DNA from 2 places in the Blastococcus sp. SYSU DS0669 genome. Region 1 is predicted to be linked to the other one. Evidence: predicted binding sites of a transcription regulator. Region 1 holds the regulator's gene; the other holds the start of a gene.

Region 1 (4,727 bases):
GCATCCAGGTCAGCTCGTGCTCGAAGATCTCGGCGTCGCCCTCGGTGGCGAAGTAGCCGTGCTCGCGGCCGGCCTCGGTGTAGGTGAGCACCACGCGGTCGATGAGCTGGCGCAGGCTGGTCTCGCGCTGCGCGGTGCCGACGGCGCCGCGGAAGTACTTCGTGGTGACGATGTTGGTGGCGTTGATGCTCCACTCGGCGGGGAACTCGACACCGCGCTGCTCGAAGTTGATCGAGCCGTCCCGCCAGTTGGTCATGACGACGTCGCGACGCTCCCAGGTCACCTCGTCGTAGGGGTGCACACCAGCGGTGGTGAAGACGCGCTTGATCTTGAGGCCCTTGCCCCGGCTGGGCGTCTTGGTGCTGCGGCGGGTGCGGGGGCCGGCCACGCGGTCGTCGGTGTCGGTCATGGTGTGGAGCTCTCCCTGGTCGTGTGTCGCGTGGTGCGTCGCGGGGTTGCGCGGTGGTGCTGCGCGGTGGCGGATCGGGGGCTGGGGAAGAGCCGCGATCGGTAACTGCTCGAACTGCTGTCTATCGGGTGGTACCGACACTTCTAGGTGCCGGCGCCGGTGCCGGTGGGGACCGGCTGCCGGGGCGCGGGCGGGCCCGTCTCCCCCGGTGACGAGGCGGGCTGCCGGGCCTTGAGCTCGGCGATCTCCCGTTCGAAGTCCGCCACCGAGGTGAAGGACCGGTAGACGCTGGCGAACCGCAGGTAGGCCACCTCGTCGAGCTCGCGGAGCGGGCCGAGGATGGCCAGGCCGACCTCGTGGCTAGGCACCTCCGCGGCGCCGGTGGCGCGGACGGCGTCCTCCACCTGCTGGGCGAGGAGCTTGAGCTGGTCCTCGTCGACGGGCCGGCCCTGGCAGGCCCGCCGGACGCCGGCGACCACCTTGCTGCGGTTGAACGGCTCGCTGACGCCGTTGCGCTTGACGACGGCGAGCACCGCTTCCTCGACGGTGGTGAACCGCCGCCCGCAGGCCGGGCACGAACGACGACGACGCGTGGTGGCGCCCTCGTCGGTCTCCCGGGAGTCGATGACCCGGCTGTCGGAGTTGTGGCAGAACGGGCAGCGCACGGTGGTTCACCTCCTCCGCCGGTGGGCCTGCCACGGGCCGCCTGTGGAGCCCCCTGGGGACATCCGGTGGATGCGACGGGGAGAACCTGAGGATCGGCCTGTGGACGGGCTTACAGCTCTGTAACTACTAGATGTGGGGGAACCCTAGGACGGCCCACGCAAGATGTGCAAGTGATCGTCGGCTCGGCGTGTTCCGCCCCGACACTGCCGTGCGCAGGCGGAACAGCGGGCCCCAGCCGTCACAGGCACACCGCGGCGACACGCCGGCGCGGGCCCCGCCGCGGCGGGCCGGCTGCACAGGGGTCGGTCGGCGCGAGGCGGGCAGGGAGCTCCGGCCGCCCGCGCCGGCGCGGGGGCGCAGCCGCCGGGCGCTCCGCCCGCACAACCGCGGACGCACGGCCGGACGCGGCGGGGCGCGCAACCGCGAGGGCCCGGCGCCGGTGCGCGCGCCACCTGCCGATCAGGCGCTGAGGGACCCGTCCACCCGGCGTCGGCGGGAGTGCGGGATCTGGTCGCTCAACCGCATGGGACGGGTCAGCAGCTCGGGCTCGGGACCGGCCGGCGGGGTCCAGTCGCGCCCGAGCGGTCGCAGCTCCACGGGCGGCGCGGAGCGCGCGGCCGGGATCACCCAGGCAGGCACACCCCCGTCCCGGACCGGGGCGGCGGACGCGGCCGGCGTGCCGCCGGCGACGAGGGGGGCGAGCTCGGCGTCGGCCGCCCGGTGCCGCCCGACGACCGGGCCCGGCGCGATGGCCGGTGCCCGGTGCCGACCGGACGGGTGCACGGGCACGGAGAAGGCGGTCGCCGCCCGGATCTCGTCGCCCTCGGGTGCGCGTCGGCGACCACCCGTGCGAGCCGGAGCCGACCGCTCGGGGCGGCTGTCGCGCACCCGAGGGAGGCTGGCGGTGGCCTCGGGGTCGGTCGAACGACCACCACCCGACCGGAGCGCCGGCTGCGCGGCCATCAGCTGCGTCCCGGGACGGGCGGACGCGGGTTCCGGGAGCCGCACGGTGTCCAGCGCCGTCCACATCGCCTGCTCGACCCCGTCGACCACGGTCCGCACCCGCATCTGGCACGCGCCGGAGTCGTCGTGCCGCCAACCCAGCAGCTCCCCCGCCCGCCAGGCACCCGCGTGCAGCACCTCGACGGCCTGGGGATGACGGGTGAACACGGCGGCGCGGTTCTCCATGACGCTCGACACGCGACGACCGTAAACGGACGACCAGCACTCAGCGTAAACGTCCCCATACGCAGGGTTGACGAAGTCGCCGATCCGCATTGTGAACGTCTCGCGTGGTGCAGGGGCACCCGTCAGGGCAACAGCAGCACCTGACCAGGGGTGATCTGTGCGGTGTCGAGCCGGTTCAGCTGCCGGATGTCGACGATGACGTCCCGCACGTCCCGCCCCTCGGCCACCGCGCCGGCGATGGACCACAGGGTGTCGCCCGGCTCGACGATGACCTGGGTCGTCCCCATCAGCTGGAGCCCGCCGTCTGCCTCACCCAGCACCGCACCGGCCAGGGGCACCAGGGCGAGGCCGAGCAGCAGAACGGCCACCGCCACCGCCCGGCGCCCACGCGCGGTCAGCCGCAGCGGCGGCGACGGAGCGGCTCTCCTGCTACCGGGGGCCGTCCGCACGACGGTCAGGCGCCGCCCGGGCTCTCCCACCCGGGGCGCGACGGCCGCCGAGTAGGACGTCGGTGGCGGCAGCACCCGGAGGTGCCGGGCGGGCCGGGCCCCGGCGCCCGCCTCACCTCCACCGACCGGCGACCCGCCGGAAACCCGCAGCGCAGCGCCGCCGTCCATGTCTCCCACCCTCCCGACCGACGCGAGCCGGTCCGAACACACGTTCGATTCGAACGTCTGTCCGATGTCTACCGGACAGGACCGACAGAAGCGATGCGACACGGGAAACTTTCGAACACGTGTTTGAACTGGGCGCCGATCGGCGCTACGGTTCCACCCGACGACGACGGTCGAGCGCTGCACGGGCAGCCGGCGAGGAGGAGACGTGGCGGACTCGAAGGGGACCTCCGGCGCCGGTCGCGGCACCAGGGCAACGGCCCGGGAGGCTGACGGTTCCGCGTCGGTGCGGGCGTTCCCCGACCGCACGGCGGACGGCGACGGCCTCACCCAGCGGCAGCGCCGGGTCCTCGAGGTGATCCGCGACTCGATCGACCGCCGTGGGTACCCACCCTCGGTCCGCGAGATCGGCGAGGCGGTGGGCCTGTCCTCGGCGTCCTCGGTCGCGCACCAGCTGTCGGTCCTGCAGAAGAAGGGGTGGCTGCGGCGCGATCCGAACCGTCCGCGCGCCCTCGACGTCCGGCTCCCCGGCGACGCCGCCCGCGGGGTGGTCGCGCACACCGAGCCGCCGGTGGTCGGTGACGGCATGGAGGCGTCGGCGCCCACCTACGTCCCGCTCGTCGGGCGGATCGCTGCCGGTGGCCCCGTCCTGGCCGAGCAGGCGGTGGAGGACGTCTTCCCCCTGCCGCGCGAGCTGGTCGGCGAGGGCACGGTCTTCATGCTCAAGGTGGCCGGCGACTCAATGGTCGAGGCGGCGATCTGCGACGGCGACTGGGTCGTCGTCCGCCAGCAGCCGACCGCCGAGAACGGCGAGATCGTCGCCGCGATGATCGACGGCGAGGCGACGGTCAAGACCTACAAGCGGCGCGACGGCCACGTCTGGCTGCTGCCGCACAACCCGGCGTACGAGCCCATCCCGGGCGACGAGGCGACCATCCTCGGCCGGGTCGTGAGCGTTCTCCGACGGGTCTGAGCCGCTGACGTCGACGGCCGGCCGGGTTCTCCTCCCGACCGGCCATCGACGTCAGCGGGGTCGATCAGCGCCGCTGGTAGTCGCCGTCCCGCTTCTCGAAGAACGCCCGCAGCGCCTCCTGGTGGTCATCGGTGCGGAACATCTCCAGGAAGCGCTTGGTCTGCAGCGCCTGACCCTGCGCGAAGTCCATCTCGAACGCCCCGGTGACGGCCTCCTTGGTCGCCTCCACCGACAACGGCGCGCGGGTGGCGATGCGCTGAGCTTTCGCGAGCGCCGCGGGCATGAGGTCACCGGGCTCGTGCACCTCCGTGACCAGTCCCCAGTTGAGCGCCTGCTGGGCCGTGTAGCGGGCGCCGGTCAGCAGGATCTCCTTGGCCGGGCCGAGCCCGATGACGCGCGGCAGACGCCAGAAGCTGACGATGAGGCCCACGTTGACGCCGGCGGCCACGAAGAACGCCTCCGTCGATGCGATGCGGATGTCACAGCAGAGCGAGAACTCCAGGCCGCCGCCGATCGTGGCCCCGTTGATGGCGGCGATCACGGGTGCCCGGAAGTTCTGCACGCCGTTGAGCACCCGGCTGAACTCGGCGAGGTAGTCGGTCAGCTGCTCGTCGCTCATGGACTGGTCCTCGCCCAGGTGGGCCCCGGCGGTGAATGCGCGCCCCTCGCCGGTGATCACCAGGCAGCGGACGTTCTCGTCGGCGTCCAGGATGTCCAGCGCCCTCATGAACGACCGCCGGCTCTCCCAGCTGAACGTGTTCGACGGAGGGCTGTCCAGCGTGAGGACGGCGATGTGCGGCGTCTCGTAGCGCAGGTGCACGCCGGTGCCGACATCAGTGGTGGTCTCGGTCATGCTGCTTCCTCCGGGGGTGTGTTG
Region 2 (4,727 bases), on a different contig from region 1:
GCCGAGCTCACCGCCGGGCTGACCGCCGGCGCGTCGACGCCCTACGAGCAGGTGCTGCGCATCCAGCGGTACCTCACCGACCGAGCCAACGGCTTCGTCTACAGCCTCTCCACCGCTCCGGGCACGAGCGGCGACGACCTGGTGGACTTCCTGCGGCTCAAGCGCGGCTACTGCGAGCAGTACGCCGGCGCCATGGCCGTGCTGGTCCGGCAGACCGGTCTCCCCGCCCGGGTCGCGCTGGGGTACACGCCGGGCGAGGTCCAGCCCGACGGGACCCGGCTGGTCACCAGCGACGACGCGCACGCCTGGGTGGAGGTGTACTTCCAGGGGGTGGGCTGGGTGCCCTTCGACCCCACGCCGCTGGCCGCCGACCGCCAGGTCGAGCTCCCCTGGTCGCCGCGGACCGCGGCCGAGGAGCGGGTCGACGCCGCACCCGCCGTCCCCGCGGCGCCGACGACCCCGCCGCCGGCGCTCCCCCGGACGGACCGGCTGCCGGAGGCGGTGCCCCAGGCCACCCCGTCGGCGGGGACCGCGACCGACCGGGGCCCGCTGCTGGTCAGCGCCGGGCTGCTGGCGCTCGGCGCGGCCGCGGTGGCCGCGCCGGCCGTGGTGCGCACACTGCAGCGCCGCCGCCGGCTGGCGGGGGACGCCGCCACCGGCTCCTGGGCGGAGCTGTGCGCCACCGCCACGGACCTCGGCGTGCACCTGCAGCCGTCGTGGACACCGCGCCGGGTGGCCGAGGCCCTCGTGCGGGCGGTCAGCCGTGGGCCGGGTGGCCCGGCGGCGGAGTCGTCGGTGGCGGCGGTGCGCCGGCTGGCGCAGGCGGAGGAGGCGGCCAGCTACGGGCGTCCGGGCAGCGCACCGCCGCCCGCGGAGCTGCGGACGGCGCTGCGGACGGCCCGCCGGGGGCTCCTCGCGTCCCGCCCCCGGACGGTGCGGCTGCGCGCGCTCCTGTGGCCGGCCTCGCTCGTCGCCGGCACGCGGGCGCGGGTCGCGCGGTGGACCCGGGACGGGTTCGACCGTGCCGGGCGGAGAGCGGCCGGCGGGTCGGTGCGCGAGGGCTCCTGGTCCTAGCGGCGCCGGGACCCAGGGCCTCTGCCGTGGCCGCCCGGGACGCGCCCGGCCGCCGTCCGGGCGGGACGGCGGCCGGGCGGGTGCGTGGGGCTACTGGTCGTAGCGGCGGCGGAAACGTTCCTCGAGCCGGTTCTTCATCGGCTGCTTGCCCTTCCGGCCGCCGCGGCCGGCCGCGGTCGAGCCGCGCGACCCGGCGGGACCGGTGGCCTCGACGGCACCGGTGGCCGCGCGGTAGTGCAGCACCCCGAGGGCGGCGCCACCGAAGGCCACCAGGAACCCGAGGACCCCCAGCGGAACGGATTCGGCGACGGCGCCGGCCACCAGGACGGCGAGGCCGACCAGGACCAGCAACCCGCCGAGTTGCAGTCTGCGGCGAGCCTTCTGACGGCGATCGCCGGTGCGGACCGAGGATGCGAACTTCGGATCGTCATCGACGAGGGCGCGCTCGATCTGCTCCAGCAGACGCTGCTCGTGCTCGGAGAGCGGCACGTCGACCTCCAAATGGGCGGAGCCAGTTCCGTCGGAGGCTCCCGCCGACGGTGTCTTCGAGGATACGAGCCGATTGCACGCGGCGAAAGGCGACGCCACGGCGAGCCGCCGAGCGCGTCGGCCGATCACTCCTCCGGGTGGGTCCCCCGGCGCGTCCGGGCAGGTCAGCGGCCCGGCCGCCCGACCCTGCCCGAGGAACCCAGGAGCGTGGCCGGGCGCACCGCGCCGGCACCGAAACGCCGGGCGGCGCGGTCGGCGGCCAGCTCCGCCTCCCGGCGACCGTGCTCGCGGGCCCCCAGTTCGAGCTGCCGGGGGGCCGAACCGGCCTCGACGAGGCGTTCGGCCCGGACGCCGACCAGCCGGATGCGGGTCCGGTCCAGCCCCAGGGCGTCGTAGAGCACGCGGGCCGTGTCGTAGAGCTCCTGCCCCACGTCGGTGGGCGCTCCGAGGGTGCGGCTGCGGGTGATCGTGGTGAAGTCGGCGAAGCGGACCTTGATGCTCACCGTGCGGGCCAGGCAGCCGATCGAGCGCAGCCGGCCGGCCGTCCGCTCCGCCAGGCGCAGCAGCTCCCGGTGGACCACGCGCGGGTCGTCGACGTCGGTGGCGAAGGTCTCCTCCGCGCCGGTGGAGCGCTCGGGCTCGTCGGGGACGACCCGCCGGGGGTCGCGGCCCCAGGAGAGCTCGTGCAGGTGGGTGCCCGCCGCCACCCCCAGCGCCCGCTGGAGCGTCTTCGCCGGCACGTGGGCCAGGTCGCCCACGGTGCGCAGCCCCAGCCGCAGGAGGGTCTCCTCCGTCTTCGGCCCCACCCCCCACAGCGCACCGACCGGCAGCGGGTGGAGGAAGCCCATGACCTCCGGCGGCCGGACGACGAGCAGCCCGTCGGGTTTGGCGTGCGTGGAGGCCAGCTTCGCCACGAACTTGGTGCCGGCCACGCCGACCGAGCAGGTGATGCCCTGCTCGTCGAAGACCCGGGCCCGGAGGTACTCGCCGATCTCCGCGGCGTCGCCCAGCCGGCGGCCGGCGCCGGAGACGTCGAGGAACGCCTCGTCCATGCTCAGCGGCTCGACCAGCGGGGTGACCGACCGGAACAGCGCCATGACCGCCCGGGACACCTCGGCGTAGAGCGCCATGTCCCCCGGCAGGACCGTCGCCGTCGGGCACAGCCGCAGTGCTCGCGCGGTGGGCATGGCCGCGTGCACGCCGTACCTGCGGGCCTCGTAGGTGGCCGAGGTGACCACGCCGCGGTTACCGGCGCCACCGACGATGACGGGGGTGCCGGCGAGCTCCGGCCGGCGGCGCACCTCGACGCTGGCGAAGAAGGCGTCCATGTCGACGTGCAGCACGGTGCAGCCCGCCGCACGACCGCCACCCCGCCCCACGCCGTCCCCTTCCGCACGTCGACCCCGGATCGAACATGCGTTCGATCCGGGGTCGACGATAGCGGTGCGGGTGGGCGTCAGCCGGCCGCGACCCGCTGGCGCTCGGCGTCCTTGCGGCTCGGCCACATCTTGGCGCCCAGCACGCCGCCCAGCGCGGAGGCCGCGATCCCGAGCCCCAGGCCCAGCACCGCCCAGCTGGCGGCCGACGTGGCCACGTCCGTCGCCTGGCCGGCCGCGACGTCGGGCAGGTTCGCCTGCTGGATGTTGGTCACGTCGGTCACGACGCCGGCCAGCGAGCCCAGCAGGGCGCCGCCACCGAAGAGGGTCAGGAAGACGATGGCGACCACCGTCAGCGCCCAGACCAGGATGCCGTGCAGCAGCCCGTCGCTGAGGCCGCGCCAGATCGCGCTGGCGCCGGCGGTGAGCCCGCCGAGGAACAGGGCGATCAGCCCGTTGACCCCGCTGATCCAGTCGGCGTTGTTACCGGTCGCCCCGGGGCCGATGTCCCACCAGCCCAGGGCCAGCGTGGCCAGTTGCAGCAGCAGGAACGTCGGGACGGCGACGATCAGACCGGCCCACACCGGGCCCCACCGGACCCGGTCGCGTCGGGGCGGCGCGGAGACGGCGGGACCCGTCACCGGCGCCGTCGCGGTCGCCCCCTCGGCCGGCCGGTCGACCGTCTCCTGGCGGATGACGTTGTCCTCGAACGTGGTGTCGGTTCGCGTACGACTCTCGGTCACGAGCTCACTCCTCCGGTCGTCGTGCAGTTCACGGTGCAGGCGCGGTGTGCTCCACGCCGACCTCCTGGGGATGCCCGCCGGCGGCCCGGGCGCCCACCTCCACCCCGAAGCCGTGACCGGATCGTCACATTCGGGTCGAGGGCCGGCGTCCGGGCGCCCGACCCCCGTGGTCCCGGGCAGAACCGCTGGTCGGAGCGCAGGTGTCAGGGCAGCACGCGGGAGGTACTGCACCGACCGGGGCCGCCGCACGGCGGTCCGGACGCACGAGAGCGGAGGAGCCCATGGCGCTCGACGACGAGATGACCAGCACGGACGGCGGGGCCGACGGTGGCGCCGACGGCGGTGCGCACGGCCCGGCCGACAGCGGCGCGGGCACGGCCGACCACGGCGCCTCCGGCGCCCCGGGCGGCCACGACGGCGGGGCCGACGGCGGTGCGGACAGCGGTGCCGACGGTGGCGCGGACGGCGGTGCCGACGGTGGCGCGGACGGCGGTGCCGACGGCGGCGCGGACGGTTCGGCCTGACCGAGAACCCGACCGCGCAGGGCCGGGCGGAGCCGCAGCTCCGCCCGGCCCTGTGGCGGTGCACGGACATGGCACCCGAGCGGTTCGCGCGGGAGCACTGGGCGCGGCACCCGCTCCTGACCCGGGCCGAGGACACCGGCAACTCCTTCACCGACCTGCTCGACCTGCCCGCCGTCGACGAGCTGCTCTCCCGGCGAGGTCTGCGCACGCCCTTCCTCCGGATCGCCAAGGACGGCGCCGTCGTCGACCCCAAGCGGTTCACCACCTCGGGCGGGGCGGGCGCCGAGATCGCCGACCAGGTCTCCTCCGACGCGGTGCTGCGCCTGTTCGCCGACGGGAGCACCGTCGTCCTGCAGGGGCTGCACCGGCTCTGGCCGCCGCTGATCACCTTCGCCGACCAGCTGGCCGCCGACCTCGGCCACCCCACGCAGGTCAACGCCTACATCACCCCGCCGTCCTCGCAGGGTTTCAGCCCGCACTACGACGTCCACGACGTCTTCGTGCTGCAGGTGGCCGGCGAG

What was found. Region 1 encodes LexA, which represses DNA repair genes until DNA is damaged. Its sites were predicted from a motif close to TCGAACANNTGTTCGA; they were not measured.
Region 2: the regulator LexA is predicted to act here: its motif matches at 2,972-2,987, upstream of dinB (DNA polymerase IV).

The regions. Positions count from the first base shown of each region.
Region 1 covers NZ_JBJHAE010000013.1:50,733-55,459, reverse strand. The annotation lists gene ACI792_RS13940 (vitamin B12-dependent ribonucleotide reductase) at 1-409, opposite strand, end outside; gene nrdR (transcriptional regulator NrdR) at 553-1,074, opposite strand; gene ACI792_RS13930 (hypothetical protein) at 1,535-2,275, opposite strand; gene ACI792_RS13925 (LysM peptidoglycan-binding domain-containing protein) at 2,386-2,631, opposite strand; gene lexA (transcriptional repressor LexA) at 3,086-3,850, shown strand; gene ACI792_RS13915 (enoyl-CoA hydratase/isomerase family protein) at 3,915-4,703, opposite strand; gene ACI792_RS13910 (ABC transporter permease) at 4,700-4,727, opposite strand, start outside.
Region 2 covers NZ_JBJHAE010000004.1:58,037-62,763, reverse strand. The annotation lists gene ACI792_RS06380 (transglutaminase family protein) at 1-1,074, shown strand, start outside; gene ACI792_RS06375 (DUF3040 domain-containing protein) at 1,165-1,563, opposite strand; gene dinB (DNA polymerase IV) at 1,728-2,906, opposite strand; gene ACI792_RS06365 (permease) at 3,020-3,682, opposite strand; gene ACI792_RS06360 (hypothetical protein) at 3,964-4,206, shown strand; gene ACI792_RS06355 (cupin domain-containing protein) at 4,275-4,727, shown strand, end outside.